DNA from 2 places in the Gordonia sp. LMA484 genome. Region 2 is predicted to be linked to the other one. Evidence: riboswitches for the same ligand, from Rfam matches in the RefSeq annotation. Region 2 holds a riboswitch; the other holds the start of a gene.
The links. A riboswitch is a leader RNA that binds a small molecule or an ion and turns the genes downstream of it on or off. The one in region 2 is predicted to bind thiamine pyrophosphate.
Positions count from the first base shown of each region.

Region 1: it holds a riboswitch for thiamine pyrophosphate, as region 2 does, so the genes downstream of both, thiO (glycine oxidase ThiO) here and thiC (phosphomethylpyrimidine synthase ThiC) in region 2, are expected to answer to the same signal.

Region 1 is NZ_CM176700.1:6,189,640-6,205,784, reverse strand. Features, by position in the region: gene AC4AMJ_RS27620 (wax ester/triacylglycerol synthase domain-containing protein) at 1-1,174, opposite strand, end outside; gene AC4AMJ_RS27615 (HAD-IB family hydrolase) at 1,174-2,652, opposite strand; gene AC4AMJ_RS27610 (glycerol-3-phosphate 1-O-acyltransferase) at 2,649-4,883, opposite strand; gene AC4AMJ_RS27605 (IS630 family transposase) at 5,087-6,172, shown strand; gene AC4AMJ_RS27600 (helix-turn-helix transcriptional regulator) at 6,188-8,818, opposite strand; gene AC4AMJ_RS27595 (ABC transporter permease) at 9,082-9,834, opposite strand; gene AC4AMJ_RS27590 (ABC transporter ATP-binding protein) at 9,831-10,826, opposite strand; gene AC4AMJ_RS27585 (DUF1330 domain-containing protein) at 10,878-11,180, shown strand; gene AC4AMJ_RS27580 (TetR/AcrR family transcriptional regulator) at 11,191-11,748, opposite strand; gene AC4AMJ_RS27575 (oxygenase MpaB family protein) at 11,865-13,052, shown strand; gene AC4AMJ_RS27570 (thiazole synthase) at 13,202-13,966, opposite strand; gene thiS (sulfur carrier protein ThiS) at 13,974-14,171, opposite strand; gene thiO (glycine oxidase ThiO) at 14,171-15,295, opposite strand; TPP riboswitch at 15,263-15,377, opposite strand; gene thiE (thiamine phosphate synthase) at 15,399-16,073, shown strand; gene AC4AMJ_RS27550 (nitroreductase) at 16,112-16,145, opposite strand, start outside.
Region 2 is NZ_CM176700.1:4,746,572-4,762,716, forward strand. Features, by position in the region: gene AC4AMJ_RS21070 (salicylate synthase) at 1-1,244, opposite strand, end outside; gene AC4AMJ_RS21075 ((2,3-dihydroxybenzoyl)adenylate synthase) at 1,419-3,107, shown strand; gene AC4AMJ_RS21080 (siderophore-interacting protein) at 3,153-3,932, opposite strand; gene AC4AMJ_RS21085 (GNAT family N-acetyltransferase) at 4,016-4,363, opposite strand; TPP riboswitch at 4,601-4,715, shown strand; gene thiC (phosphomethylpyrimidine synthase ThiC) at 4,707-6,365, shown strand; gene thiD (bifunctional hydroxymethylpyrimidine kinase/phosphomethylpyrimidine kinase) at 6,378-7,238, shown strand; gene AC4AMJ_RS21100 (endonuclease domain-containing protein) at 7,801-8,664, opposite strand; gene AC4AMJ_RS21105 (ABC transporter family substrate-binding protein) at 8,874-10,529, opposite strand; gene AC4AMJ_RS21110 (dipeptide ABC transporter ATP-binding protein) at 10,541-12,673, opposite strand; gene AC4AMJ_RS21115 (ABC transporter permease) at 12,670-13,686, opposite strand; gene AC4AMJ_RS21120 (ABC transporter permease) at 13,715-14,704, opposite strand; gene AC4AMJ_RS21125 (HAD-IIA family hydrolase) at 14,811-15,593, shown strand; gene AC4AMJ_RS21130 (SHOCT domain-containing protein) at 15,903-16,145, opposite strand, start outside.

The DNA of each region.
Region 1 (16,145 bases), 1.4 Mb from region 2:
CGTTGCTGGCCTGCAGGTCGTTCTGCGTGGTCGCGCCGCTGAACTGCGCGAGCACCTGGCCGGGGAGCCAGGCGAGGACGGACCCGAGGGTGTTGAAGATGTCCACCGCCGGCTCGGTTCGCGCCACCCGGACCTGCTCGCGAATCGTCAGCACCCGCTCGAACGGGTCGGCGATGCCGACCGGCCCGGCCAACCGGCCGACGGCGATGCGGTTGCCGCCGGCGGGATCTTCGGGCCGGCGCACCGAGATCGGGATGGCTACCGGGATGGTGTCCACCGGGTGACCGAGTTTCTCGTGATAGAGCCGGAAACCGCCGATCAGCCCCGCGAGATAGACGTCGTTGACGGAGCCACGCGCAGCGGTGGCCGCGGCTTTGAGATCCGCGAAGGGCACCTCGAACGCGCTGAACCGCCACGACAGACTCCGCGCCGCGAGTAGCGGCGATCCGGGCGGACTGACCATGCCCGCCACGCGGGGCACCGACCGCCCGTACCGGAGAACGTTGCTGACCGCGCGTTTCGGCCGAACCAGACCCCACACGCCGCGCGCGACGACGTCGACCCGATGTGGCAGCCGGGCCAGTTCCTCCCCGAACTGTCGTCGGAGCACCTCGATCGAGGAGATGTTGACCGGTGCCGGATCGGGTGGCTGAGGCTTGCCGGCGATCGGCTCCCGGGAGGTCGAGTGCAGCTGGGACAGACCGAGAATCGCACCCAGCCCGTCGGTCAGCGCGTGGTGGGCCTTGAGGAAATACGCCGCCCTGCCGTCGGGCAGACCCACGATGAGGGTGCCCTCCCACGGTGGGCGCGCCGGATCGAGCGCGGTCATCGCGAGCTGCTCACAGGTGGCGAGCAGTTCGCGCATCGAACCGTCACCGGCCAGCCTGATCCGGCGGACGTGGTAGTGCAGGTCGAAGTCGGGGTCGACGGCCCAACTCGGCGTCCCGGTACCGAACGGCGAGTCGACGACGCGTTGCCGGAAACGCGGCGCCATCCTGCTCCCCCATTCGTGCGCGGCGATCAACCGGTCCCAATCCGGTTCGCAGTCATAGATTTCCAGCATGCTGATGGTGCCGCGCAGCCGACGGTCGGTGTCACCGCGCCACATCAGCGCGTCGACCGGACTCATGTGCGGCTCGTTCGCCCAGTCCAGCGGTTGGTCGGAATCGGTCATCAGCGATCCTCCGTCGACGGGGCCATCCAGCTGTCCTCGATGTCCACCGGCCAGTCCGCGAGCGCGGTGATGAACATCTGACGCACTTCCTCGGCGTGCTCGCCCACCGTCTCCGGACTCCACGTCGACGTGTCGACGGGTGCGAGCACCTTCACCTCCACGGTGCCCGGCCGGATCAGTTGGGAACCGCGCCACATCAACTCGCCGGTGTTGCGGAGTACCACCGGAACCACCGGAACCCCGGCCTGCATCGCGATGTGGAAGGGCCCCTTCTTGAACGGCCCGATCCGGGGTGTCGCCGAACGGGTGCCCTCGGGCGCCACCACCAACGAGATCCCATCGTCGCGGAGCTTGCGCACGGCCGGTGCCAACTGCTCGATCGCGCGACCGGGATCGGCCCGATCGATGAAGACCAGCCCGGCCGCATCGAGGATCTGGCCGAGCACGGGCACGCGCTTGACCTCTTTCTTGGCCACCCCGGTCGCATCGTGGCGAACCAGGTGGATCATCACCGGCAGATCGAGTTTGGACTGGTGATTGAACACGAACACGCAGGGTCGGTCCGACGTGAGGTGTCGCGCACCGTCGAGCACACGCACGTCGACGCCCGCCAGCGTCAACCCGACGTCGTTGCCGGCCGGAATCGCGTCCTCCACGAGCACATTCGGATTGCGGCGCAGGAGTCCGACGGCCGATCCGGCGGCAGCCGCTCCGATGAACGCACCATAGAAGGCGCCGGTTCGCGCAGCCATCGCCAGCCGGTTGTACGACGGGTTCCGCAGATCGAGGATCGGCCATCCGCGGGCCTGAGCCTCCGCGCGCAGCGCATGTCGCGGCGAGACGGCGGTGGGATGACCCACCGACTCGAGGTAGGGGATGTCCTCGTTGCCGTCGCTGTAGGCGAACGAGGCATCCAGGTCGATGTCGTGCTCGCGTGCCAGTGTCCGGACCGCGGCCGCCTTCCCCGGACCCCACAGCGGCCGGCCGAGGACTCGGCCGGTGACGATCCCGTCGACCACTTCCATGTCGGTCGCCAACGCATGGTCGGCCTCGATCTCTCTGGCGATCGGTTCGATCTGGAAGCGGGTCGCCGACGACGCGATGACGATCCGGTGCCCCATCTCGCGGTGGGCGCACAGGATCTGCCACATCTGCGGGCGCAGATTGGCCGCGGTCTCGTGCTTGAACAGGCGGTCGCCGAATTCGATCATCTCGGCGTAGGTCTTGCCCGCGAAGACGGGCTTGGTGACCTCGAGGACCTCGGCGTAATCCTGCTCGGAGGTGATCCCGCGCAACGCGATGAGCAGGGAACTCGCGAGTTCGCCGACACCGAATTCCATGCTCCGCAACCGTGCCCGGGTGATCGCGCTCGCCGAGAAACCTTCGATCAAGGTCCCGTCGTAGTCGAAGAACGCGGCGACCTTCTTCCCGGTCGGGGCCGACCGGATCATGCGCAGCGTGTCGGCGAGAACGCTCACCCCGGCACCCCCGTCTGCTCGGCCTCGATCGCGGCGATGCGTGCCAACCGGTCGCGCATCAGATGCACCTCGTCGAGCCACGCCCGACGCGCGACCGAGAGATCCCGCTCGCCGTCGACGGTGACCAGGTGCCGGTTGTCGGCCAGCTGATACGCCGCGTCATAGAGCTCTGTGGACACGGAGTCCTTGCTCCGCACGATGCCCTGCAACGACATCTGACGACCCAGGCCGAGGCAGGCCCGCAGCACGTCGGCCTTCTCGCACGTGGCGCCGCCCGAGGACACGAGGTGCTCGGCGACGACGAGCTGGGCGTCGAAGAACGGCTGCAGGGTGCGACGGGCGAACAGCGCGCCGGCATGCTCACGCAGCACCCGGTCGGTCCACGCCTGCGTCGGCGTCACGTCTCGCCATTCCGGGTCGATGAGGTCGAGTTCGGCACCGAGGCGATGCAAAAACAGCTCCTTGGGCGGGAAGAAGAACTCGAACTTCAGCAGATCCCGAATCCGCAGGGCCTCTTGCTGAGCCGGCGCCAACAACTCGCCGTCGTCACCCACCGCGCCCTCGGCCACCGCGAGCATGCAGAGTTCGACGATGGCCCGGTCGACGAAGTGATGCAGGGCGCCGTTGCGGTAATAGGCGGCGACGGCGTGGCTGTTCGGCGCGATCGACCACACCGTATCCGTGCCGCCGTCGAACCGGCTCAACACCCCGGCGTCGGTCAGCACCCGCAGCGTGCGCCGCAACCCGACACCGCGGCACAACGCCGGGTCGGGTCCGGGTAGACCCCGCCGGTCGATGTAGTCGAGCAGCGGCGCGAGGATGGCCTCGATCTCTGCGACGGTGTAGGCCCGATCGCGCGCGCCGAGCAACGCGAAGCCGGCCAGCGAGGTCGCCGAGATCGGTGTGGCCGCGTTGATCTCGTCCATCACCTTGAACGCGATCTTCTCCAGCTTGGCCCGTCCCTCGCCGGACTCGGCGATGGCCTGCTGGAGCGAGAACGGCTCACCGAAACGTACCCGCGCCTGACCGGAGTAGTGGCGTTGTGCCTTGGCGTATTTGAGGAGCCAGGTCACTCCCTCCGGCTTCTTGGACCCACCGGCGGATTCCGCGGCCATCGCGCCGATCTCCTGGAGCTGGTCGTAGACGATCGAGGTGGGCACCACCATCACGTCGGCGTTGTCCATCTGCTCGACGGCGTCGACCACGTACGCCAGCAAGCCGAGCATCGGTTTGCGCAGCTTCCCGGTGCGGCTGCGGCCGCCCTCGATGTACCACTCCAGATTGAACCGTTTCTCGACGATGAACGACAGGTAGGCGCGCATCGCGAACTTGTAGACGGGGTCCCCACCGAACTTGCGGCGGATGAAGATCATCCCGGCGCGGCGGGCGATCGGGCCGACCGGCCAGAAGGACAGGTTGTTGCCGCCGAGCACGAGATTCGGCGGAAAGTCGTGATCGCGCAACACCTCCGACAGGACCAACGGATCGACGTACGAGCGGTGCGACGGCAGGAACACCAGCCCGTGCGACTTGTTGATCGTGCGCAACCGGGCGAGCGTGTCGAGGTCGACGGTGACCGTCCATGTGCGTTCGTGCAGGGTGCTGAAGATCGACGAGAACACGTCGTCCATCAGGCGGCTCTGGGTGGCCACGAACGACGACATCTTGTCGGTCGCCTCCTGCACCACCGCGGCGGCGGGACGGCCGAGATCGGCGGCCAGCTTGGCCGCGCCGGCCTGGAAGCGCGCCGACGCGCTGATCTGCTCGGCGACCAGTCTCGGCACCTTGTACCGGTCTCCGATGATCTGTCGTTCGGCACGCTCGGCCGACAGGGACGCCTGCACCGCCACGAAGGCCCCGAACGGCTCTCCCTCGGCCTGATCCCGCTCGTACCGGGCGTGGAGATCGGCGACCGTGGCCGGTTCGCCCTGCACGATGCGCAACCGATCGGGGCGGCGGTTCTTGATGAGCGGCTGGGTGATCGCGGTCGGACGTCGCGGATTGGACAGGACCAGCACATCGGCGACCGACACTCGGCGTTGTCCCTGCCGGATACCCGGCAGCCACACCACCCGTGCCGGGATGAGCACGGTCTCCGGGGACAGATCCTCGACGACAACCTCACGCAGTGCTCGGACCGGCGCCTCGGGATGGGCTGTCGCGGCCCATTCGGTGACCGCCTGCAGCTCACAACCGGTGCGCACCTCGGCCAGCACCAACGAGTCGCTCACGCCTACCACCTCTCACACCGGACAGTTCCCCGGCGCACACGATCGGATCTCACCGATCGCGGGCAGCGGCGCCCGGCACGACCATTGTGACTCGGGAGGCGCCCTGCCACGTCGTGTTCGGACAGACCGGGTGGCTTTTCAGCGGTGGTGCTCTAGTGGTGTGTATCGTAAATAATCGTCTAGTCGTTGGGTATGATTTGGGTATGAGCGCGCCTGCAGCACCGTTGGCTTTGTCGGCCGGTGAGCGAGAGACGTTGGAGAAGTTGACCCGTAGCCAGCGGGTGCCGCATCAGCAGGTGTTGCAGGCTCGGGTGTTGTTGATGGCCGCCGACGGGGTGGCCAACATTCGGATTGCTGAGGAGGTCGGGGTGCGCCCGGCCACGGTGCGGGCGTGGCGCTACCGGTATGCCGAGGACGGTTTGGCGGGGTTGGGGTTGATCCGAAAGGGCCGCGGTCGACGTTCGTCGATCAGTGAGGAGAAGATCGCCGAGATCGTGAGGTTGACCAAGACGACCACGCCGCCGGGGCACACGCATTGGTCGTGCCGCACGATGGCGAAGAAGGTGGGTGTGAGTCCTTCAACGGTGCAACGGATTTGGTCTGATCTTGACCTCAAACCGCATCGGGTCGACTCGTTCAAGGTGTCGAATGATCCGCGGTTCGAGGAGAAGCTGATCGATGTGGTGGGACTGTATGTGAACCCGCCGGAGAACGCGATCGTGTTGTGTATGGATGAGAAAAGCCAGATTCAGGCGCTCGATCGCACGCAACCGTCGTTGCCGCTGGTGGAGGGGCGGGCCGGCACGATGACCCACGACTACAAACGCAACGGCACGACGACCTTGTTCGCGGCGTTGGATGTGCTGACCGGTTCGGTGATCGGTCAGTGCCTGCCGCGTCATCGCCACAACGAGTTCATCAAGTTCCTCAACACGATCGACAAGCAGGTGCCGGCGGGGTTGGAGGTCCATCTGATTCTGGATAACTACGCCACCCACAAACATCCCGAGGTGAAGCGATGGATGGATCGGCACAAACGGTTTCACTTCCACTTCACCCCGACATCGTCGTCCTGGCTCAACCAGGTCGAGCGCTGGTTTCGGGAGTTGACCGACAAGAACATTCGCCGCGGCATTTTTGGCAGCGTGCCCGAGTTGATCGCCAGCATCGAGGCATTCCTCAACGCCCACAACGATGATCCGAAACCCTACGTGTGGACCGCCACCGCCGAATCCATCCTGGCCAAAATCGCCCGCGCACGCACGACACTCGAACGAGTAGCCAACTAATTCAGATACACACCACTAGTGGGGCGTCTGACCGTTGGTGCCGGTGCCGCCCTTGCGCAGCAGCGCGGCGATCTCGGATCGGTCGGCAACACCGAGTTTCGTGCACGTCCGGTAGATATGACCCTCGACGGTGCGGACCGAGACCGTCAGCCGCTGGGCGATCTGCTTGTTCGTGAGACCGGCGGCCACGAGGTTGGCGATCTCACGCTCCCGGGTGGTCAGCGGCAACGGTTGAGCGGCCTCGACGAGTGCCGGTGTGCGGAGGCCGCCACACTCGGCCGCCAGACGGTTGGCCACCGCCGCCGACGCGACGGTGGCCGCACGGCTGTTGTCCGCCTCATGCAGCACACTGGCCTGAGCGGCCGCGTCAGCCGCCGAGAGCTTGAAGCCCAACGCCTCGAATTCGGTTGCGCACAAATCGAGTTCGACGGCGTCTCGCGCTTCCACGGCTGCGGCGTGGCGGGCGTACAGCCCGGCGAGCGGACCGTCGATCCGCCCGGCGAGCTCACGCAGCCGCTGCGCGCCGGAGGCATCACCGAACCGCGCCGCGGAGTGCCACGCCTCGGCCTCGATCGCGAATTGCGCCGTTTCACAGGCCGTCCGCGCCGCCTCCTGGGCGGTCTGCACTGCCAGGGACACGGTGCCCGCCGACGCCTGCTGCCACGACTGGGCGATCGCGAGCATCGGCCCGAACACCGCGATGTGGCGGCCGTATTTGGCCTGCGCCTTCCGCAGGGCGCGCTCGGCCTGCTCGGTGCGACCACCCGCGCTCAACGCCTGGACGAGGTAGAACATGGCCGGATAGTTCCACGATTCGGCGGCCCGCCCACTGTCCAGGGATGCCAGTGTCTGCTCCATGCGGCGGCCGACCGAGTCGCTGTCTCCCCGCGACATCTCCACCACCGAGACGAGGATGCCGGACATCGCCCAGCCGAGGTACTGCCCGACATTGGAGAACTGCACATAGCGATCGGCCCGCGCGGCGGCCTCGTCGAGTTGTCCGGTGAGCGTCAGGGCCAAGATCTCGCCGAGGCCCGCCGGGAACCGGAGCAGTCCGTCGGTCGACGCCTCGGCCACACGTGCGCGGGTGGCCATGGCAGCGACCTCGTTCCCACGACCGGTCAGGGCTCGGGCGAGGCTGCCGCCGAAAACCGCGAATTCGATTGCCCACGGGGAAGGATTCGGCGAGTCGAGAACCTCGTCGGACAGCGCAATCGCATCGTCGACCCGATTCTCGAAGATCGCACAGGCCGACTCGAAACCCTTCACGACCAGCGCCAGGTTGGGGTCGGTGACCTTCTCCCGCAGCATCGCGAGCACCTGGTCGGCGCGGTCGGCGTCGCCCAACGCCCAGAACACCGTCGCGAAACGCAAACCACCCCAGTAGATCAGCTCGATCTCGTTCAGCTCGTCGGGATCGAACCCGACCAGCACCGCATCCGCTTCGTTCCCGTAGCCCTGCCACATGAGGGACCGCGCCAGCGGTTCGGCGGCGGCGAACCCGGCGGAACCCTCGTCGACGGCGGCGCGTGCGAAACGCTCACCCAGCGGCGCATTGGCCAGACCGAGAGCGTCGCGCGCCGCGGCACTCATCAGAGCGGCATCGACCGCGACATCGCTCTCGAGCGCGAGGTCGGCCAGGCGGATACGTTCGGCCGGAGTGTGCGCTCCCCGGGACTGCAGTGCCTTGACCAAACGGCCGCGCAGCCGTCTCGACGACGCCAGACCCAGCCGGTGGCGGACGACCTCTCCGAACAGCGGGTGAGTGTATTGGACGTTCAGTCTGCGGCCGTCGCGCAGGATACGCACCAGACCGGCGATCTCGGCCTCCTCGACCGCCTCCTCACCCGCCAGCTCCGCCAGGATGTCGATGTCGAGGGGTTCACACAGCGCCAGGTACTTGAGCACGTTGAGCACCGAATCGTCGAGCTGCTCGATCCGGCTCTCCAGCAGGGATGCGAGCTCGGAGGTGATCGCCGCCCGCCCACGCAACTGCCACACGCCGTTCACCTGACGCAGTGTGTTTGCCTGGCGGGCGCCCTCGACGAGATGCCGTAGGAACAAGGCGTTGCCGCCGGACGCCTCCCACATGAGATCGGCGGACAGACCCTCCAGCTGACCACCGAGGACCGACTCGATCAGCTCGACGCTCTGATCTTTGGTGAACGGCGACAACGTGATCCGGGTGAGGTGATTGTCCTTCCAGAGGGAGGTGACGGCGTCCGGCACCGATTCGCCGGAGCGCACCGTCGCGACGATGTGCACGGCCCGGTCGATGGCCAGCTGATGAAGCAGGGTCGCCGACAACTCGTCGAGAAGATGCGCATCGTCGACACCGATCACGACATTGCCGTCGGCCAGCAACGATTCACGTGCCGCCGCCAGGTAGGTCACCGGGTCACTCGAGGTGGCCGGGCCGACCAGATGTGCGAAGACGCCGAGGGGGATGCTGCGGGCCGATTCGGTACCCGCCACCCAGCGCACACCGCCGTCCAGGGCCGCGGTGACGTGCCTGGCCAGAGTGGTCTTGCCGACGCCCGAATCACCGGTCAGCACAACACCGCACGCAGCCGTCTCACCGCGTAGAGCGGCTTCGATGATGCGAAACTCTTTCTCACGCTCGACCAGCGGCCAGTCGGAGGACATGGCGGTGATCTTAGTCCGTAGGCCCCTCACCTGGCACAGGTCAGGGGTACCCAACGGTATGGAGACCGTGAGTGGTGGGTCTTCCACCCGGCGCCTGAGCGATCGGGTCTGTTGCCGCCACAACCGTCACCTTCGGCTCATGACCTGGCTCCCCCTGCACCTGGAGAGCGAGCGTGCGAGCACCTCCACCGCTCCCTGAGGAGCCTCGCGAGGAACGAGCGATGCGTCACGAAGGGGCGCCCTGCGCAAGCACCCTGCGAAACTCAGGCGTCGCGTCGATCGGTCACGACGATCCCGATCACCAGGATGATCACCGCGAAAACGGCGAAGTAGATGAGGGAACCGTAGATGTTCCAGTGGAAATCGCTGCTGCCGTCCGCTCCGTGGAGAAATCGGGTGCCATTCGCGAACGGCAGGAACGGGCCGATATGTGAACCCACCTTGGGCAGGACCGACAAGATCGACTCGATCGCCAGGTTCCAGATCAGCACGATGACGATGGCACCCGCGGTGTGCCGGACGATCGCCCCCACGCCCAGACCGATGAGCACGTACAGCACGGCGATCACCGGGGTTCCCCAGAGCTGTCGCAGGACACCGCTGTCGCCGAGTTCGATTCCGCTCGATGACCCGGCGGTCGCCCGGGCGAGGACTACCCCGATCACCGCGAGGGCGAGCGTCACGACGAACGCCAACCCACCGAACACCGCCGCCTTCGCAAGGAGGACGGTCGATCGGGTGGGGACGGCCTGAAAGGAGGTCCGGATGGTACCGAACCGGTATTCGCTGGTGACGGCCAGAACGGCCATGATCATCAGGACCAGCACACCGAAGGCGTTGAGCCCCACGAGTGCGGTACCTGCGGAGTCCCCCGGTGTCGACGCCACCGGCCCGCCCGCCGTCAGTCCGGTGAGCAGAGCAACGCCGATCGCGAGAATCGCGACGATCGCGACACACCAGTAGGGCGACCGCGTCGACATCAGCTTGATGCGCTCGGCATCGATCGCGCCGATCATCGCGCACCACCCGGACCGCCGAACCCGGGCTGCTGTGGCGGGCCGGCCTGATGGTGCTGCGACGGAGCCTGTTGCTGTTGCCCACCACCCTGGTACTGCACCGCGTTCGCGGTCATCGACATGAAGACCTCTTCCAGTGATGCGGTCGTGCCGGTCAGTTCGTGCACGACGATGCCGGCGCGGCCGGCGAGATCGCCGACCTGATCGGTGGTCACGTCGGCGACCGTCAGCATCGGTCGACCGTCGGATGCGGCACCCGGCGTGACCGCCAGTCCCGCCTCGGCCAGCACCCGGTGCAGTTCGGGCAGGTACGGACTGCGGACGCGGACGCTGGACGACGCCCGGCTAGTGAAGTCGCCAACCGAGCTGTCGGCGATCAGGCGGCCCTGGCCGATGACCACGAGGTGATCGGCCGTGAGCGACATCTCGGTCAGCAGATGGCTGGAGACGAACACCGTCCGGCCTTGCTGCGCGAGGTTGCGCATGAAGCCACGAATCCAGACGATCCCCTCGGGATCGAGCCCGTTGACGGGTTCGTCGAACAGCAGAGTGTGTGGATCACCCAGGATCGCGCCCGCCAGGCCGAGCCGCTGCTTCATGCCCAACGAGAAACCGCCGGCACGTTTGGAGGCGACCGACGAGAGCCCCACGATCTCGAGAACCTCGTCAACCCGTCGCATCGGGATGCGGTTGGACGCCGCCATCCAGCGCAGGTGCGACCGCGCACTCCGGTTCGGGTGGATCCATCCGGCGTCGAGCAGGGCACCGACCTGTCGCAGCGGATGATCGAGGTCGCGGTAGGGCTGCCCGTTGATGGTGGCGTTACCGCCGGTTGGATTGTCGAGCCCGAGCATCATCCGCATCGTCGTGGATTTCCCGGCGCCGTTGGGACCGAGGAATCCGGTCACGACGCCGGGCCGGACATCGAAGGTGAGGTCGTCGACGGCGCGAACCTGGCCGTAGACCTTGGTCAGATTCTCGACTCTGAGCACGCCTCGACCATATACGCCGTCGCCCCGGGCGGCGTCGATAGACTGAGGCGCGTGCCGGTCACCTTTACCGTCCTGCTGTGGCCTGTAGCAGGTCAGGACGACGAACTGCATGCCTACGAGGACGATGTCCTACGGTTGGTCGGCGAACATCGCGGCCGCGTTCTGGCCCGCGCACGAAGTGTGGACTCCGACCCGCAGCCGGCCGAGACCCAGCTCATCGAGTTCGCCGATGACGCGGCGCTACAGCAGTACCTGGCCGATCCGCGGCGGGTCGCCATGGCCGACCGCCGTGACGCTTGTGTGGCGCGCACCGAGATGTGGCAGGTCGAACTCGATGACGTCCAACCGCGATGACGCGCTCCATTCACCCGGGGTCCAAGGCCGCCAGAAGCATTCGCGCCGCCGTCGCGATCATCGCCGCACGGTCGGACCTCGCCGGCCGCAACAATGCGATACGTAGACACAGGTTGGCAGTCGCGCCCATGGTGATGAACACCAGATCGTCGAGCGCCTGCGCATCGAGGTCGGGGCGCAGGCGGGCCGGCAGAATCCGGGCCAACGGGATCAGTGGCTCCTCCACGTCGGCCCACGCCTCCCCGAACTCGGCCTCCGCCGTCGAGTAGGAGACCCGGAGCACCGGGTCGTGTTTCTCGAAGGCTCCGGTGAGTGTCTCGACGATGGTGACCATCGCCGACATCGGCTCGGCGTCCATCGCCCGTCCCACCCCGGTTGCCAGCGCCGTCGTGATGTCGTAGATCGCGGCGGCACGCAGCTCGTCGACGATCGAGTCGATGTCGGCGAAATAGCGGTAGATCGTCCCGATGCTGACATGAGCATGATCGGCCAACGCGGCCGTCGTCGGACGTGTGCCGGGAGTGCGCCGGAGAAGCTCCACAGTGCTGTCGAGGAGACGTCGTCGCATCTCAACGCTGCGAACCTGCTGCGGGCGCGCTCGTGTCGGCGGTCGGGGAGGTCGGCGATTCGCGGCGGCCATGAAAGTGAATAGTAAGTGAGGATTCCTCGTGTTTGACTGATTGCGTGGTAGTTGAAGCTCCGACAGCACTCGTGAACGTCGAGCGGGCGATATCTCGATACGGGACGGCCGGGGAACTCTGGGTGGCATCGATGTGGCAGGCCGACGACCTGGCCGACGCGGTGGTGTCCGACGCCTTCCCCGGATCGTCGGCGACGGTGGCAGTCCGCGCCGCGCTCGCCGACGGCATCGACGCGGTGCAGGACGCACCCGACTCGCTGCGATCGCTGTTCGCATTCCTCGACGACGAACCCAACTGGGTCGATCATGCGCGCCTCGACCGGGCCGCCGACGCGCTGATCCGGCACACCGCAGCGCTGGGCATCGTGCTCGGCGCAGCGTCGCTGCTGCGCGGTGCCGGCAACAGCATCGCCGGAAAGCCGCTGGTGCTGACCGGACGCTACGCCACGATGCCGGCCATCCGGTCCGTCGAGGTCGGCGAGTGGCTACGGCAGGTGATCACGCCGGGCGGGATGCGCCGTGACGGTGACGGTTTCGCGTACACGGTGCGGGTCCGGCTGATCCACGCGCACGTCCGCCGCGCGATGTACGAGCTCGGCGACTGGACCGAAACTGCCTGGGGCGTCCCGATTCCGCAGCCCTACATGGCCTTCACGATGGCCGAGTTCGGGCACATCGCACTCGACGCGATGTACCGACTCGGGGTGCGTCTGAGCGACGACGATCTCGATGCCGTCTACCATCTCTGGCGCTATGTCGGCCACGTCATCGGCATGGACGAACGCCTCAATCCCGTCGATGAAGCCGATCATGTCCGCATCGAAGAGCTCTACCGGCTGACCTCTCCCGGGCCCGACGACCGAGATCGTGAGTTCGTGTCCGCGCTGACCGATGACTACCTCGTGCCCGAGATCGCCAACACGCTGCCCGGTCCGCCGAACGTCCGCGAAGCTGTTGCGAGGCAGGTCATGTGTGCACTGCAACGGGTGTTCCTCGGCGACGACGACGCAGACGCGCTGCATATTCCGGACACGCGACTCAAACACGTCATCCGCTTCGCGGCACCGGCGATGGCCGTGGCAGGCCGGACCCGGATGGCGATCGGTGGCGGCCGAGAACGTGTGTCGCGGCGCGGCTACCGCCTCCGCGAGGAGGCCATGACCCGGATGCGGGCGTCCTACGGCGTCACTCACGAACTCGTGGACGACGCACCCCCGGTGCCCGACGCCTGACGTCGCAGCGGCGATTACACCACTCGCCGGTTGAGTAGCAGCGAACGAAGTGAGTCGCGTATCGAAACCCCCTGACACAGATCCCGATACGCAACTCGCCGGGCGGCTCGGCACTCCTCGATCAGCGTGCGGGTTCTCGCCGTGCCTGATCAGCGGCCGGGCGACGACGCCTGCGCCCAGAAACGCTTCGGTATCCGGCCGGAAGCGGCGGCGTACCGTCCGGCCAGCACCGCGTGCCGCATGGCCGCAGCCATCCGTTCGGGATCGTCGGCGCGGGTCACGGCAGACGCGAGAAGGACTGCATCACAACCGAGTTCCATCGCAATAGCGGCGTCGCTGGCGGTGCCGATCCCGGCATCGAGTACCACCGGCACCTGCGCCGCCTCGACGATCATCTCGATGTTGTGTGGATTGGCGATCCCCAGCCCGGTTCCGATCGGTGAACCCAATGGCATCACGGCCGCCACGCCGAGATCCTGCAGCCGTGCGGCGAGCACAGGGTCGTCGTTGGTGTACGCGAGCACGGCGAAACCATCGTCGACCAGCGCGCGGGCCGCGTCGACCAGCTCGATGGGGTCGGGCAGCAGTGTGCGCTCGTCGGCGACCACTTCCAGTTTCACCCAATGTGTTTCCACGGCCTCGCGCGCGAGCTGGGCGGTCAGGACCGCCTCGGCCGTGGTGTGACAGCCGGCCGTGTTGGGCAGGATCGCGATGTCCAGACGCCGCAGCAATTCGACCATGCCGGTCCGTGACTCGGGACTGACCCGCCGCAGAGCGACGGTCGTCAACTCGGTGCCGGACGCAACCAACGCACGTTCGAGTACCGCCAGATTGGCGGCGCCGCCGGTACCCATGATCAGCCGCGACTCGAACTCGCGGTCGGCGATGCGTAGTGGCGCATCCGATTGCGTCATCAGCCGGCTATCCACCCTGCACCGCCGTGACGATCTCGACGCTGGCGTTCGCGTGCAGGAGACGATCCCACAGACCACGTGGCACCACTTCCCCGTCGATCGCGACGGCGATTCCGCGATCCGGAAGTCCCATGGTCGCAACCAGTTCGCCGACGGAAGCGTCGGACTCGAGGTCGGTTGTCTCGCCGTTGACGACGATCGTCATCATCGATTCCCTCCTTCAGGGCCGGCTCCGACGGCCGCAGGTCCAAGATCCGCGCTGTCGGCGATCATCGCCAGGAACGCGTCGGCAGTGTAGGGCGCCAGCAGGATTCCGTTTCGACCATGACCGGTGGCGACCATGACGCGCTCACTCACGCGACGGATGATCGGCAGACCATCAGGCGAACACGGACGCAGGCCGGCGCCCGCCTCGGTCAGCTCGTAGGTCCGCAGGCCGGGCATCAGCTCCACTGCGTCGGAAAGCAGGTCGGTCACGCCACCGACCTCAGGATCTGTGCTCTTCTCGTCGAATGGCTCGTATTGTGTTGCGCCGACGACGATGCCGTCGGTCCGCGGCACCAGATACACCGAGCGTCCATGCATGCGGGCCCGCACCACCCGGGACGGGGGCGGCACCGACCAGCGGGTGCGTCGCAGCCGGAGGATCTCCCCCTTCGCGGCGTGCAGGGACAGACCGGGCAGCAACGATCGCGTGCCGAGTCCCGCGCACACCAGGATCGCGTCCGCGTCGAGATCGTCGAGATCGGTGACACGGTGATCGACGACCTCACCACCGCCGCCGACGACGGCCTCCTGCAGCCGGGTGAGCAGGCGCCGATTGTCGACCGCACCCTCGCCGACTGCCAGATATCCGCTGTGCAGACGCGAACTCAGTCCCGACTCCATACGTCGGATCTCGGCGGAATCCACCCGATGCAGTTCCTCGGACGCTCGCGGCTGCCGCGTCCACACGAATTCGGCGAGGGTGGTCAGGTGTTCGGCGTCTGCCGCCGAGGCGGCGACGAACAGCGACTCGCTCGCCGTCATGATCATCGGATCCCCGAGCCGGGCCACCAGGTCCGGCCACCGTCGCACCGACGACACCGACAGCCGCAGCAGTTCGTCTTCACCGGGGTGGCCCTCACCCAACGAGCCGAGCATCCCGGCCGCCACCCACGCCGCACGCCGCCGCGGCCCGTCGTCGTGGACCCGGACCTGATATCCGGCGTCGACGGCGGCCAACGCACACGTCAGGCCGATCACACCACCGCCGACGACAGCGAGTGTCGGCGAAATCCCATCATGAGTGTCACTACGCACCAGAGCGCATCCTTCCTTCGCCGGCATTACCCGGATCAGGTCAAACGGTCTGCAGGGGTCGACCTGCACTCTCAGCCCGGCGGACCCCCGGGCTCCCGTGTCGTTCGCGATCCAGCCTACCGTTACCGCCGTGACCGCTTCACGACAGTCGAGAATCGCCCGTCTCGCCGACGCCCGTCTCTATCTGTGCACCGATGCCCGCCGCGAACGTGGCGACCTGACCGAGTTCGTGGCTGCCGCCCTCGCCGGTGGTGTCGACATCGTGCAACTGCGCGACAAGGGTTCACCGGGCGAATCCGCCTTCGGCACCTTGGAGGCCCGCGACGAACTGCAGATCCTCGCCCGGCTGCGCGACCTGACCCGGGATCACGACGCCCTGCTCGCCGTGAACGACCGCGCCGACATCGCAGCGCTGGCGGGCGCGGATGTGCTGCACGTCGGGCAGGGTGACCTCCCCGCCGACCTCGTCCGCCGGATCGCCGGCCCGGACATCGTCATCGGGCTCTCCACCCATGACACGACACAGTTACGGTCTGCGATCGCCGACGACGACGTCGACTACTTCTGCGTCGGCCCGTGCTGGCCGACACCCACCAAGCCCGGACGCACCGCGCCGGGGCTTGGGCTGGTCGAGGCGGCTGCGGCGGCCCCATCCGGCAAACCGTGGTTCGCGATCGGCGGCGTGGATGCCGATCGCCTCGAGGCGGTGACCGCGGCGGGAGCCAACCGCGTCGTCGTGGTTCGCGCCATCACCGGCGCCGACGACCCGGAGTCGGCGGCGAGAACGCTGCGTCAACGTCTCTGAGGTCGAGGAACCCGCCGTCGGTCATCGGTGATCACCGGTCACTCGGTGACGAACGACACCGCCTCGCCGAGA
Region 2 (16,145 bases):
ATGCCTGCGCCGGCCCGCAACCAGGACCGGTCGCCGGTGGAGAAGATCGTCCGCAGGGCGAGTGTCGCCTCCAGATCGCCCTGTGACGATGCGGTGACCACAGCGCCCGAATACAATTCGCGCCGGCCCGGCTCGAGTCGGTAGATGGCTTCCAGGGCAGGCGTTTTGGGAATCCCGGACGCGGTGATGGACGGAAAGAGCACCGAGAGCGCCCGCCACGGCCCCGCCTCCGGGGAGAGCTCACCGCGCACGGTGGACGCGAGGTGCTGCACGCTCCCTCGTTCCCGGACCACCATGTACTCGCTCACCGACGTCGTGCCGGGCAGCGAGATCGACGCGATCTCGTCGAAGCAGGCGCGCACCGAGATCGCATGCTCGGCGATCTCCTTGGCGTCGGCGAGCAACTCGTCGCGGGCGGCCGCATCGAGATCCGGGGTCCGGCCGAACGCCCGGGTGCCGGCCAGCGGTTCGGTCACCACCGATCCGTCGGCATCGGTGGCGACGACGAGCTCGGGACTGAAGCCCGCGGCGGCAAGCGAGCCGAGGCGGAACAGATAGGAGCGTGCCGGTCGGTTCCGCTCGCGACCCCGGGCGTAGGTGGCGGGCAGATCCACGCCGAACGGGATGTCCACGCGCCGCGACAGGATCACCTTCTGGTAGTCACCGCGGCCGATCTCGGCCACGGCACGCGCCACCCGGCCGCGGTAGTCGTCGGGATCGTCTGCGACGTCCACGGGTGTCGGTTCGGGCACGTCGTCCAGGGCATCGGCGATCTCCCGCAACCGATCGGCCACCGCGGGTTCGATGTCGGCGGTGTCGATGCCGTACCTGTCGACGACCGCCTCGATCTCGGGGACGATGAGATGTGCGAGTACCTCGTCGTCGTGCACGTGGTGCGCGAGTTCGTCGTGTTGGGCTGCGCAATAGTCGAATCCGACCCAGCCGTAGGCACGCCAGCTCGGCAGCGACAGCGACGCCAGGGCCTCGGTGATCGCCGACGACGGGTCTGCCGACCAGGCGATACCAGATCGTGCGTCGCCGTCGGTGATCTCCACCGCCCGCGCGGTCAGGACGATGCGGGCGCGCACCCCGGCGGCGAACACCCAGCGGCCCTCACGTTCATACACCAGGTATTCGCCGAACTCGCCGGATGCCGCCCAGGCGGCGCAGACCCGTGCTGCGGTTTCCGGCGTGATCTCCGAGCGCGGCGCGCCTGAAGCGGTCGAGTCGATGGTCAGCGACATGACCGAGACCTCCTTGCATGATCCGACGAGCAGGACAGTGACGGTGGAGCCAGCCGCTGCTCACGGAGCGCCGGAGCCTCGACTATTAGGACAGCCTAAACTACCTTGGGCGTCGCCGGTACGCGGGAGGTGTAGTTAGCCTCACCTAACCGTCGATGTGCTTGAATACGGGTCATGAGCCGACCGAAGTCCTCATGGAAGCCGCCGGTGAGTGACTGCACCACCGACCTGCTGACCGGGTTCACGCCGCATCCCGAGGCCGCCGCCGCACGGTACCGACGGGCCGGCCTGTTCACCGACCAGCCCCTGTGGCATCTGCTCGACCGGGCCGCCGCCGAGCGACCGGACGCACCCGCGGTGACCGACGCGTCGACACACCGCAGCGGCACGCTCACCTACGCCGAACTGCACGCCGCCGCGATGCGCCGGGCGGCGGGGTTCAGCGCGGCCGGCCTGCGCCCCGGTCAGCGGGTCATCGTGCAGCAAAACAACTCCGCCTCCTTCGTGGTCACCCTGTTCGGCCTGCTCCGGGCGGGCCTCGTTCCGGTGATGACCCTGCCCGCACATCGCATCTCCGAGATCGCCCATCTCGCCGACGGATCCGGTGCCGTCGCCTATGTCACCGAGGACGGTCGACGCGGTCACGATTACCGTGACCTCGCAACCGAACTCGAGACCCGCGCCCACGGGGTGCGTACCGTCTTCGTCGACGGCGATCCCGGGCGCTTTCTGCCGCTACCCGACGCCGATCCCGGCGCAGTGGCCCTGCCGACGGCCGACGATGTCGACCCGGACGCCCCCGCCCTGTTCCTCATCTCCGGCGGGACCACGGGGTTGCCGAAGTTGATCGCGCGCACCCACAACGACTACGCCCTCAATGCCCGCCGGTCGGCCGAGGTCGCCGAACTCACCTCCGACGACACGTATCTCGTCGCTCTGCCGGGGGCCCACAACTTCCCCCTCTGCTGCCCGGGCATCCTCGGCGCGGTGAGCGTCGGCGCCCACGTCGTGCTCACCGACGATCCCAGTCCGGACAACGCCTTCGACCTCATCGAACAGCACCGGGTCTCCGTCACGGCACTCGTGCCCGCACTCGCGCAGGTGTGGTGCGCCGCCACCGAGTGGGAGCCCGCCGACATCAGCTCGCTCCGGCTGCTGCAGGTCGGCGGGGCCAAGCTGGCCGAGCCCGACGCGATCGCCCTCGACGCGGCGCTCGGCGATGTGGTCCAGCAGGTTTTCGGGATGGCCGAGGGACTCATCTGCTACACCCGACCCGACGATCCGCGCGATCTGGTCCACGCCGTGCAGGGTGCCCCCATGTCGGAGTTCGACGAGGTGCGGATCGTCGACGAAAACGGGGTAGATGTGGCCGACGGCGTCGAGGGTGAACTGGTGGTTCGTGGCCCGTACACGATCCGCGGCTACTACCGGGCCCCCGACCACAACGCACGCTCGTTCACCCCGGACGGTTATTACCGCTCCGGTGACCGCGTACGTCGGCTGCCGTCCGGACACCTCGCGGTCACCGGACGGATCAAGGACACCATCGTGCGGGCGGGGGAAAACGTGGCCGCCGACGATGTCGAGGAGAACCTGCTCGCGCACAACGCGATCCGACAGGCTGCAGTGATCGGGGTGCCCGATGAGTCACTCGGAGAAAGGATCTGCGCCACTGTCGTCCTTGCACACGATCATCCGATCGATCAGCCAGTGGAACTCCCGGACATCCGGGCCTTCCTGACCAGCCGCGGCCTGGCATCGTTCAAGATCCCCGACATGCTCGTCGTCGTGCGGAGCCTGCCGGTGACAGCCGTCGGCAAGATCGACAAGGCCGCGCTACGGAATTCGCTGGACATCACCTGACCCGGCGATCCGTCGGCTCCGGACGATCTGGCGGCCCTTGGTGATTCAGGATGCGGGACCGTTCTCCCGCCAGTAGGCCTGCGACTTCACCCGGGACTTGCCGAGCTTGTAATCGTTCTTGAACACACCCGCCACCGCGCGGGTGCCCTTCATGTCCAAAGCGACCCAACCGAAATGGCCGGTCGCGTCGAATGCGGACCCGCGGACCGCGTCGGCCAGCGCGGAGCCGTCGCGCCGGATCCAGTTGATGGTGTCGTGATCGCGCAGTCGCAGCGGCAACGCCTTGTCCGCCTCGTGGACGTACTCGAACCAGATGGTCGCCGGCGCAGCCGGGTCGGCGGACGCGGAGATCGCGTCGAGCAGTGAGTTGATGCCGGGCAGCGAGGCCGTGTCGCCTGCGATCAGCCACCCCGCCGGGGTCGGATCGGGGATGGCGAACTTGGAGCCCATGAACGTCGACGCGATCGTGTCGCCGGGCCGGGCCGCCAGCGCCCACCGCGCTGCCGCGCCGTCGTGGATCGCGAACTCGAGGAAGAAGGAGTCGGTGGCGGGATCGGGGTCGACGAGGGTGTAGGCACGCTGATGTAACTTGCCGTTGCGGTTCTCGAACCAGATGCGGACCCACATCGTGGGGTGAACCGGACGGTCGGCGAGCAGGCCACCGCCGGTCATCCCCAGCCTGATGTAGTCGTCGGTGACCTTCTCGGTGCTGGTGACGGTGAGCTCGTACTCGTCGGCGCCGAGCAGTTTGAGGACAGCGCCCTGCCACCCCTTCGACTTGGCTTTCGTCGAATCCGCTGGATCGAGCTCGTCGGAATTCGTCATGCGCACGGCCTTCCCCTCCACAGCAACAGCATTTGTCAGGATAGCCTACGCTAACCTGACAGCCGTACTGCCGGAAGGCCCGATCAAGCGGGCGCGAGCGGCACGATCCCGGGGTGAGCGTCGAGATACTGCTTGGTGAACGAACACACCGGCCGCAGACGTGCACCCTGATCGCGGACATACGCGATCGCGCCGACCATCAGGCGCGTACCGAGACCATGCCCGGTGTACTCGTCGTAGAGCACCGTGTGCAGGATCGTGATCGTGGGTTTGCCGTCGACGAGATCCCTGCTGTAGCCGAGCACACCGACGAGGTCGCCGGCCACCCACAGCTCGAATCGATCCCGATCCGGATTGTGGACGACCTGGGCGATCTGCTGCAGAATCGCCTGCGCGGATTGCGGTGGGCGATGTCGATGTTTTCGCTGCACGATTCCCCTCCTGCACGCGTCACTGATCGCCGCTGCCGGGACTCCCCTTCTCGACGACGGCGGGGATCACACCCTGTGATCCGGGTCACACACTACCCTACGATCGCGTAGGTTACCGGCCCAGTCGCCGCGCATTGCGCCGACATGGGCGTTGAGCAGGAACTATGGCCCACCTCCACCCACGGGCGGTCATGACACGTAGGGTGGGCGGTGTCCGGCCCGCTTGGGTCGGGCGACAATTACACACGCGGGGGCTCCCACGATCACCGGGGGCTGAGATGGCGACAGGCGGTCGCCGACCGCCTGAACCTGTCCGGATAATGCCGGCGTAGGGAGCCGCACCATGGGAACTTCTGTATCCACCGCCTCGACCGTGACCACCGGTCCGATCGAGGGCAGCAGCAAGCATCACCTCGAGATCGATCACCTTCACATTCCCCAGCGGCGCATCCACCTCACCAACGGCGAGCACCTCGACGTCTACGACACGTCCGGCCCGTACACCGACGCGGCCGCCACGATCGACGTCGAACGCGGCCTGCCGCGGACACGGGATGCGTGGCACCGACCGGAACCGATCGACGGCGCGTCGACGCAGCTCGCGTGGGCACGCGAGGGCGTCGTCACCGACGAGATGCGGTTCATCGCCGCACGCGAGGGCGTCGACGTCGAACTCGTGCGCAGCGAGGTCGCCGCGGGGCGGGCCGTCATCCCGGCGAATCACCGCCACCCCGAATCCGAACCGATGATCATCGGCAAGCGGTTCGCCGTGAAGGTGAACGCGAACATCGGCAACTCGGCGGTCACCAGTTCGATCGCCGAAGAGGTCGAGAAGATGGTGTGGGCGACCCGCTGGGGCGCGGACACCATCATGGATCTGTCCACCGGCAAGGACATCCACATGACCCGCGAGTGGATCATGCGCAACTCGCCGGTGCCGGTCGGCACCGTCCCGATCTATCAGGCCCTCGAGAAGGTCAAGGGCGACCCCACCGCACTGACGTGGGAGATCTACCGCGACACCGTGATCGAGCAGGCCGAGCAGGGCGTCGACTACATGACCGTGCACGCGGGAGTCCTCCTGCGCTACGTGCCGCTGGCGGCCCGCCGGGTGACCGGCATCGTGTCGCGGGGCGGATCGATCATGGCCGCGTGGTGTCTCGCTCATCACGAGGAATCGTTCCTGTACACGCACTTCGACGAACTGTGTGAGATCTTCCGTCGCTACGACATCACGTTCTCTCTCGGCGACGGACTGCGGCCGGGGTCGATCGCGGACGCCAACGACGAAGCACAGTTCGCCGAACTCCGTACCCTCGGCGAGTTGACAAAGATCGCCAAATCCCATGGCGTACAGGTGATGATCGAGGGGCCCGGCCATGTGCCGATGCACAAGATCGCCGAGAACGTGCGCCTCGAGGAGGAACTCTGCGAGGAGGCACCCTTCTACACGCTCGGACCGCTGGCCACCGACATCGCACCCGCCTATGACCACATCACGTCGGCGATCGGTGCCGCGATGATCGCGCAGGCAGGCACCGCGATGCTGTGCTACGTGACGCCCAAGGAGCACCTGGGGCTGCCCAACCGCGACGACGTCAAGGTGGGCGTGATCACCTACAAGATCGCCGCCCACTCTGCGGATCTCGCCAAGGGGCATCCCGGCGCGCAAGACCGCGACAACGCATTGTCCAAGGCGCGCTTCGAGTTCCGCTGGACCGATCAGTTCAACCTGGCGCTCGACCCGGACACCGCTCGCGAATATCACGACGAGACGATGCCGGCCGAACCCGCCAAGACCGCACATTTCTGCTCGATGTGCGGACCCAAGTTCTGTTCGATGCGCATCTCCCAGGATGTCCGCGCGTATGCCGAGGAGAACGGCCTGGTGACCGCCGAGGACATCGACCGCAAGATCGCCGAGGAGATGGCGGCGAAGTCGGCCGAGTTCGCCGAGCACGGCAATCGCGTCTACCTCCCGATCGACGCCACCATTTCGTGATGGGGCCGAGCCGTGCAGGCTGATCTCCGATTGCCCACCGCCGCACCGGGTACCACTCCGACCCGCGTTCTGACGATCGCGGGATCGGATTCCGGTGGCGGCGCCGGCATCCAGGCCGACATGCGGACGTTCGCCCTGTTGGGATTGCACGCATGCGTGGCGGTCACCGCCGTCACTGTGCAGAACTCGTTGGGCGTCCAGGGCTTTGCCGAGATCCCGCCCGAGACGGTGGCCGCGCAGATCCACAGCGTGGTCACCGACATCGGCGTCGGCGCAGCCAAGACCGGGATGCTGGCGTCCGCGCCGATCATCGACGCGGTGGCCGCGGCCTGCACCGAGTTGGGTATCGGGCGTGGCGGATCGGTCCCGCTCGTCGTCGACCCTGTGTGCGCGTCGATGCACGGTGACCAGCTGCTGGCGGACGAGGCGCTGGACACCCTGCGCACCACGCTGATCCCCCTGGCCACCGTGATCACGCCGAACCTGGACGAGGTGCGGCTGATCACCGGGATCGAGGTGGTGGATGCCGACACGCAACGCGATGCGGCGCGCGCGTTGCATGCCCTGGGTGCTCGATGGGCCCTGGTCAAGGGCGGACACCTGCGCGGCTCCGATCACAGTCCCGACCTGTTGTTCGACGGCACCGATTTCCGCGAGTTCGACCACCCGAGAATCGACACACCGCACGATCACGGGGCCGGCGACACCCTCGCTGCGGCCACGATCTGCGCTCTGGCCCACGGCTATGCGGTTCCCGATGCCATCGGCTTCGCGAAGAAATGGGTGACCCGCGGATTGCAGGCGGCCTATCCGCTGGGAGCCGGGCATGGCCCGGTCAACCCGCTGTGGCGGGTGGGCTCGGAGCAGGACTGACCCGCCTCTCGACCCCGCTCGGCCCCGCTCGCGCCACGCTCGCGCCACGCCCCGCTCGGCCCCGCCCCGCAACCGAAAACCACCCCACAGCGGACGCCTGTCGGCCAATCGCCGACATCGACCCGCTCCCGGGCGGATTCCAGCAGGACGGGCCCGCTCCCGGGACGGTTTCCAGCGGGACGGGCAGTGGCCGACGCAGAGGCCAGCCCGGCCGGCCCGCCCGCCCGCGCGCGACCGAAAACCACCCAACAGCGGACGCCTGTCGGCCAATCGCCGACATCGACCCGCTCCCGGGCGGTTTCCAGCGGGACGGGCAGTGGCCGACTCAGAGGCCAGCGCGGCCCGCCCGCCCACGCGCAACCGAAAACCACCCAACAGCGGACGCCTGTCGGCCAATCGCCGACATCGACCCGCTCCCGGGCGGTTTCCAGCGGGACGGGCCCGCTCCCGGGCGGTTTCCAGCGGGACGGGCCCGCTCCAGGGCGGTTTCCAGCGGGACGGGCCCGCTCCAGGGCGGATTTCGGTGGGCCCGCTCCCGCGCGGATTCAGGTTCGGCCGGACTTCACACAGCCCGAAGCCTCGGGTTCGTCCGCCGGCCACGCCCTCGATGTCGCTCGTCACGGACGATTCGCTGCAGCCGGGCGTACGTTTGCGGCCAGGTGTGGAACACCTGCGCGTAGGTGAAATGCAGGGGCACATAGCTTCGGGCGACCAACTCGGCGTCCCGGACCCGGTCGGACTCGTAGTTCACCTCGCCCGTGTGATATGCCCTGCTATCGAGTTCGAGCGCGATCCGGTCGCCGATCAGCAGATCTACGAATCCGACACCCGGCACCTCGTGTTGCACCTCGACACGCATGCCCGCGGCGCGTGACCGAAGCCGTACGGCGGTTTCGGTCCCTGAGCCCGAGCGCCGATCACATTTGGCCACGGCCCGCCGAATGCGGTTCGGTGCGTGCGCGAACGCAGTGCGGAGCTCATCGGGCGTAAGCTTCCCGTTCTGCAGAGCCGAATCGCACACGATGACGAATCCCTCCTCGTCCAGACATCGGGCGCTGTATTGGATGGCCGTCGCCACATCGTCGATGGCCCCGACGACCGGTGTGGGACGACCGTACCGACGACACCGATCGTTGGACCGCCGACGCTCATGACGGGTGACCCGTTTGTGCGGACCGCCCACCCCTTCCGGAACCCACAGTCCATGCCTGGCAAGTGCATCCACACACGAGACGACGCACTGGTCACGCACCGCGGCAACAACCGGCGGGTCGGCATCCTTGGCCGCGTACCAGCCGTGACGCAGATGTTCGAGTACGCCGTCAACTGTAGCGGCTCGGATCGTCGCGGCGGTCTCGCCCGATCCGATCAACTGTCTGGTCGACATCACCCCACCGAAACGTTCGACGAGTTCCCCGTAAGTCATGGGCACAGTCTCGACGCGAATCGCACACACTCCGGAGAGCACGCCTGGCGGACCGGAATTCTGCGGAGAAATCGCGGACTGTGGACAGACGCGGCACCCACCCGGCCGTCTCATCACCTGAGAACCACCCAGCAGCCGCAGACTGTCGGCATATCGCCGGCACTCGCCCGCTGACGGGTGGTTTTCGGGAGGAGGTAGGAGCGGAGCCGCTACTTCTGCCAGCCGATGTCCTCGATCGGGCCGATGTAGAACTGGCCCGCACCGTAGTTGGCGAGCTTCTCCTTGACCGCGAGCATCGACGGACCGTTGAACAGCGGCAGATCCGAGAACTGTCCGAACGCCTCCCGCTCCACCGTGTTGCCGGCCTTGATCTGTTCGGTCGGGTCCGGGATCTGCGCGACGTCGTGGATCTTGGCGTCGAGCTCCGGCGAGCCCGCACCCGCCTTGTTCAGCTGCGAACCCTCGCACCAGATCTGGCACAGGTAGGCCATTCCGTACGGATCAGACGAGGTGAAGCCCATCAGGAAGACGTCGAACTCCTTGTTCACCACGACTTTCGAGAACTCCGCGCTGCTACGCGACTGGACCGCGAGGTCGACGCCGATCGATTTCATCATGGCCTGCAACGACCGCGCGAGATTCTGTATGGTCGGCGAATCTCCGGTGACGGGCATCGACAGGGTGAGGCGCTTGCCGTCCTTCATCCGGATGCCGTCGGATCCCGGCTTCCAGCCCTCGGAGTCCAGCAGCGACGCGGCCTTGTCCGGGTCGAAGCCGACAACGCCTTCCAGGTTGTCCTCATACCCGGGTTCGAACGGGAACAGCGACAGCGAACCGGGCAGTTCCTCGCTGTAGTCGAGTCCGTTGAACCGCACCTTGGCCAGGGTCTCGCGGTCGACACCGGCCAGGACGGCCTCGCGCATAGCGGACGAACCCAGCAGCGGCGCATCGAGATTGACCACCATCAGCGACACCCCGGTCGAGGCCGACGAGCGGATGTCGACACCCTGCATGGTCTTGACCTGGGCCAGGTTCTCCTTCGTGGACACCCCGATGGCGTCGAGTTCGCCGTTGCGGAAGGCATTGATGGACGCCTGGTCTTCGAGCTGTCGGAAGATGCGCTGATCGAGCTTGCCGGGGTTACCCCACCACTTCGGATTGCGCTCGAAGATCACCACGCCCTTCTGCGAATCGTAGGACTTCACCGTGTACGGGCCGGCCCCCCATTCCGGGTGCGGCTGCTGGATGTAGGCCTTGTTGAACTGGTCCGCAGTGGCCACCTTGGGGTGCAGCAGATAGTTGAAAAGCCCGTTGGGCCAAGCCCACACACCCTTGAACCGGACGATGGCCTGCCGGTCGTCGGCGCCTCGGGTCACCGATTCGATCTGGTCGTAGCCGTCCGACGAACTCACCACGTAGGACGGATCGGCGCCGCGCGAGGCGACCCAGGTGTTGACGAAGGCGCGATAGTCGATGGGGGTGCCATCGTTGTAGAACGCCTTCGGATTGATGGTGTAGGTGACGACCGTCTTTCCGTTCTCCAGCTTCGTCTGCACGTCGGTGAGGTAGTCACGGTTGAACGAGTACGTGCCGTCGGGCGCGAAATACGCGAGAGTCGGGTTGTACCAACGCCACAGCCCGAGTGTGTAAGCCGTCCCGTCGGCGTGGAAGGTGTTCCACTGCGGCGATACCTCCGGCAGCGATGTGGTCAGCGTACCACCGTCGCGGATGTTCTCTCGCGGTTGCTCGTTGAGCTCCGCACCGGAGGTTTTCGGGGCGGTGTCCGAGCCGCTGTCGCTCGAACCGCAGCCCGCGATCAGCGCGACCATCGCCGCGATCACCACTGCGACGACCGCCGGGGCCATACCGTGACGTTTCACCGTGATACCTCCTGAATCTCCGAAAGGCTCTTCTCGACATGGTGACAGGCCGCCTGATGCGAGGCGAGGTCGGCGCCCTCACCGCCCACGAGGCGCAGTAGGGGAACCTCTGTCCGGCAACGACCCCGACTGTTCTCGTCGATCTCGGCATAGAGCGGACATCGTCCGGCGAATGTGCATCCGGCATACTCCGCCGTCGGCGAGGGTTGTTCGCCGGTCAACACGATCGGCCGCCGATCGCGTTCCAGTACGGGGTCGGGTATCGGTACAGCGGACAGGAGGGATCGGGTGTACGGATGGGCGGGCGCATCGAAGATCTGCTCGGTATCACCGACCTCCACGAAGCCACCCAGATACATCACCGCGACACGATGGGCGATGTGCCGCACCACCGAGAGGTCGTGGGCCACCAGCAGATACGCGATCCCGGACTCCTGTTGAAGGCGTCGGATGAGATTGACGATGTCGGCCTGCACCGAGACGTCGAGCGACGACAGCGGCTCGTCCAGGATCACCAACGCCGGGTTGGTGACCAATGCACGCGCGATCGCGATGCGCTGTCGTTGGCCCCCGGAGAACGCCGTCGGATACCGGTCGGCGTGCGCCGGCTCCAGTCCGACGCGCCGCATGAGTTCGGCGACCCGTTCTGCGACCTCCGACCGTGACATCCCCAGTGCACGTAGCGGTTCGGCGATGACGTCGAAGGCGGTGAACCGCGGGTCGAGGGCACTTGCCGGGTCCTGGAACACCATGGACATGCGGCGGCGTAGGACGCGAGCGGCTCTGCGGCGCATGGTCGCGGGGTCGGTGCCGTCGACTCGGACCACACCCTCGGGTTGGGTGAAGTCCATGAGTTCGCGCAGCGTCGTCGACTTTCCGCTGCCCGACTCCCCGACGATCGCCAGCGTCTCACCGGCGTGGATGTCGAAGGAGACTCCGGTGACGGCGCGCACGGTCCCCACTCGGCGGCGGAGCAGTCCACTGGTCAGCGGGAACTCCTTGTGCAGGTCGCGCACCTGCAACACCGCGCGCCTCGACTCCGGGGAAGCATCTCGGGACGGCTCGGCGCCGACGCTGGAGACCTGCTCGGGCATACGGGGTGCGACGGGGACGACTGGCGGGAAGACCGGGGAACCGTCGATGGTCCGGTCGTCATCGATCTCGGCGGAGCGCAGGCACGCCGCCGAATGACCGTCGGCGACAGTGTCGAGTGTCGGCTCGCGTTCCTGGCAGTCGTCGATGGCGATCGGACATCGCGGTGCGAACGGACAGGCATCGGGAAGAGCGATGAGCAGTGGCGGCACACCGGGAATCGGGGTCAACGCGTCGGTGCGACGGTCGACCCGGGGCACCGCGCCGAGGAGTCCGATCGTGTACGGCATCCGCGGAGTTGCGTACAGGGCCTCGACACCGGCCTTCTCGACGGCCCGACCGGCGTACATCACCACCACGTCGTCGGCGGTACCGGCGACCATGCCGAGGTCGTGGGTGATGAGCAGCAGGGCCGCACCGGTTTCCCGCCGGGCCCGCCCGAGCACCTCGAGGATCTGGGCCTGGATGGTGACGTCGAGAGCCGTCGTCGGTTCGTCGGCGATGATGACGGCCGGGTCGTTGGCGATGGCCATCGCGATCATCACCCGCTGCCGCATCCCACCGGACAGCTCGTGGGGGTATGCCCGCGCCCGTCGAGACGGGTCGGGGATGCCCACCAGTTCGAGTAGTTCAGCAGCCCGCTCGGAAGCCTGCCTTTTCGGGATGTCCTGATGTGCGAGAAGCGCTTCGACGATCTGATCGCCGACGGTGAAGACCGGGGTGAGCGACGAGAGTGGGTCCTGGAAGATCATCGCGATCTCGGTGCCGCGCACCGCCGACATCTCCTTGTCATCGAGACCGATCAGTTCGCGACCTCCAAGTCGCACCGACCCCGACATCCGTGCGGTATCCGGCAGCAGTCCGAGGACACCGAGTGCGGTCACCGACTTCCCGCTGCCGGATTCGCCGACGATGGCGGTCGCCGACCCCGGCGCGAGGTCGAACGAAACGCCCCGGACCGCGTGCACGCGTCCCGCCTCACTGCCGAACTCGACGTCGAGGTCGCGAACCGAGAGAACGGGTTCGACGTGATTCACGCGTGCCCTCCCGCCGTCGACGTCGGGTCCAGCGCGTCACGCAATCCGTCGGCGATCAACGCCATCGACACGGTGAGCAGCACCAGGGTGCCGGCGGGGAAGTAGAAGAGCCACGGCGATGAGGTCAGCGTGGCCGTGCCCTCCTGGAGCAACGAACCCAACGAGACGTCGGGGATGGCGACGCCGAACCCGAGAAAGGATAGTCCGGTCTCGGCGAGCACGGTGGCCACCACCCCGAGCGCGAAATTGATCACCAGCAAGGAGGCCAGGTTCGGCACGATGTGCCGGGCGATGATCACCAGCGGCGGCTCACCGAGATACCGCGCAGCGCGGACATAGTCGTTCTCCCGGATGGACTGTGCCATCGAATGGATCACCCGGGCCAGCATCATCCATCCGAACACCGTCAGCACCACGATGAGCCAGCGCCAGTCTCCTCCGGTGCGGCTGGAAATGAGCGCCAGGATCAGAAAGGTCGGCACCACCAGCAGCAGATACAGCAGGGCGAGCACCGCGTTCTGCACCCACCCGCCGAAGTAGGCGGCGGTGGCACCGACGAAAGCGGCGATCGCGGTGGTGGCCAACGACACCGTCAACGCGATGACCAGCGACCGTTGCAGCCCGTGCACCACCTGTGCGTAGAGGTCGTTACCGGCATCGTTGGTGCCGAACCAGTGCTCCGGCGACGGCGGGACGCCGAGGGCGGCGAAATCGACGTCGGAATAGCTGTACTGCGTCAGCAAGCCTCCGAACAGCGCGAAGAGCACCAGCAGCACGAACACGGCAAGGCCCCCGAGCGCCGTTCGATTGCGTGCGAATCGGGTGGCGATCAGTCGCATCCGGCCGCGACGTCGGCGGGCGACCGGCACCTCGATGCTCTCCTGGGTGGGGCCGACACCGTCGGCGATCAGGCCACCGGTCTCGCCGACCAACGGAGTGTTCGCGGTCGGTTCGGGCTGGTTCCGATTCGCCGGCCACGCGGGGCGGTTGGGCTCCGGCGGTAGCATCACCACGTCGGCCTCCTTCTCGGTCGCCCGGCCATCATGCGTTCCTCACCCGGACCCGCGGATCGAGGTAGACGACCGCAATATCGGCGAGGATCGCGCCGACCGCCGTCGCCAATGCACCGAACGCCGCGACTGCGACCACGCCGTGTACGTCGTTGGTGTTGATCGAGGTGACGAAGTAGCGGCCCATGCCTTCCCACCCGAAGATCGTCTCGGTGATCACCGCGCCGGTGAACACGGCCGGGATCGCGAAGGCCACGCCGACAGCGACCGGGATGATCGCGGTGCGCAGGGCGTGTCGTCGTACCGCAACCCCGCGGGTGATCCCTTTGGCACGGGCGGTACGGACGTAGTCGGCGTTAATGGTGTCGAGCAGCAACGTGCGTTGCAACATGTGCAGGCCCGCGTAGGACACCACCACCAGCGTGATCGTGGGCAGGATGAGGTGCTGAATTCGGTCGACCAGGACAGGGAAGAAGCCGTGAACATCTACGCTCGACGAGCCCGACACCAGGAACACGGTGTGCCCGACCTGCTGGTTGATGGTGATGCCGATCAGAACCACTGCCAGACCTGCGACCGCCACCGGCACGTTGATCATCACGATCGAGGCGAACTGCCAGGCGCGGTCGGAGAGCCGGTACTGCCGCAACGCCGTGTACACGCCGAGCCCGATACCGATGAGAGTGGAGATCACCGTGGCGCCCGCCAGTAACTGCACCGACGCCACGAGCCGGAACCCGATTTGGGCGTTGACGCTTGTCCCGACGGGTGTCGCGCCCCAATCCCAATGCATCACAACGCCGTCGATCCACGTCCACCAGCGCTGCAGGATCATGGTCTTGTCGTTGAGGTTGTAACCGTCAAGGGTGGCATCGACGACCGCGGGCGGCAGCGGCGGTTTGCGCTGGGCGTAGTTGGACCGCGGGTCGAGTAACCAGGAGGCAAGGAAAAAGGTCAGATTCGTGGCGAGGAACACCAAGACTGCCCACGCAGCGATGCGTTTGCACAGGTAACCGATCACCTACGACCTCTGACTCGAGCTTGGAACGTCGCATCATTGTGTCAGCGAAGCCCTCGATCCGCCGGGTTCCACGCGCGGATCGATCAACCCGGCGATAATTCGGGGCATGGCGTGGAACTACTTGATGGACATGGACGGTGTGCTGGTTCGGGAGGAACACCTGATCCCCGGCGCCGACGCGTTCCTCACCGAACTCCGGGAGAACGAGATCCCGTTCATCGTGTTGACCAACAACTCGATCCGAACTCCGCGCGATCTCCGGGCACGTCTGCTGCGCACCGGACTCGACATCCCGGAAGAGGCGATCTGGACGTCGGCGCTGGCCACCGCCCGTTTCCTGGACTCCCAACGACCTGGCGGATCCGCCTACGTCGTCGGCGAGTCGGGACTGACGACAGCCCTGCACGAGATCGGCTACGTGATCACCGACTCGGCGCCGGACTATGTGGTCCTCGGCGAGACGCGGACCTATTCGTTCGAGGCGATAACGACTGCGATCCGACTCGTCGAACTCGGGGCGCGCTTCATCGCGACGAACCCGGACGCTACCGGGCCGTCGGCAGGTGGGTCGTTGCCGGCGACGGGTGCGGTCGCGGCGCTCATCACCCGGGCCACCGGTCGCGAACCGTATTACGTCGGAAAACCCAATCCGCTGATGATGCGGTCGGCGCTCCGGCAGATCGGGGTGCATTCGGAGCACACCCTGATGATCGGCGACCGGATGGACACCGACGTCATCTCCGGAATGGAAGCGGGACTGGAAACCATCCTCGTCCTGTCCGGCATCTCCACATCGGAATCGGTGGAGCTGTTCCCCTACCGCCCCACCAAGGTGATCGCGTCGGTGGCCGACCTGGTCGGCCACACCACCGACCCCTTCACGGGCTAGCTCCGACCCGCACGGTCGCCACCGCACCCAAGCGCGCCACCGCGCCCAGCACGGCGGCCGAGAGAACCCGGAATTTCTTCGACAGCACCCTCCCAACAACCAAACAGCACCCTCTCCACCAGGGGAGAGGGTGCTGTCGGTGAAATTCCGGGTTCTCTCGGCGCGAAAGGGAACTCCGCTCTGCGCGCGAAAGGGAACTCCGCTCTGCGCGCGAAAGGGAACTCCGCTCTGCGCGCGAAAGGGAGTTCCGCTCTCGGCGCGAAAGGGGAGTTCCGCTGCCCGCGCGAACGGAATCCGCCGAAACGAAACCTAGCTCAGCGCCTTGGCCTTCAGCGCATCGAACTCCTGCTGGGTGATGGCGCCGGAGTCGAGCAGCTGCTTGGCGTCGGAGATCTGCTCGGCCGGGCTCTTCGGCGTTGCCACCGACTGGATATAGCTGTCGGTCGCCGCCTTGGCCTCCTGGACCGCTTCTGCCTGGCGGTCAGCCATTCCGCGGCCCTTGACGAGCAGGTAGACCAGGGCCGTGAGATACGGGATGAGGATCAGGAAGAC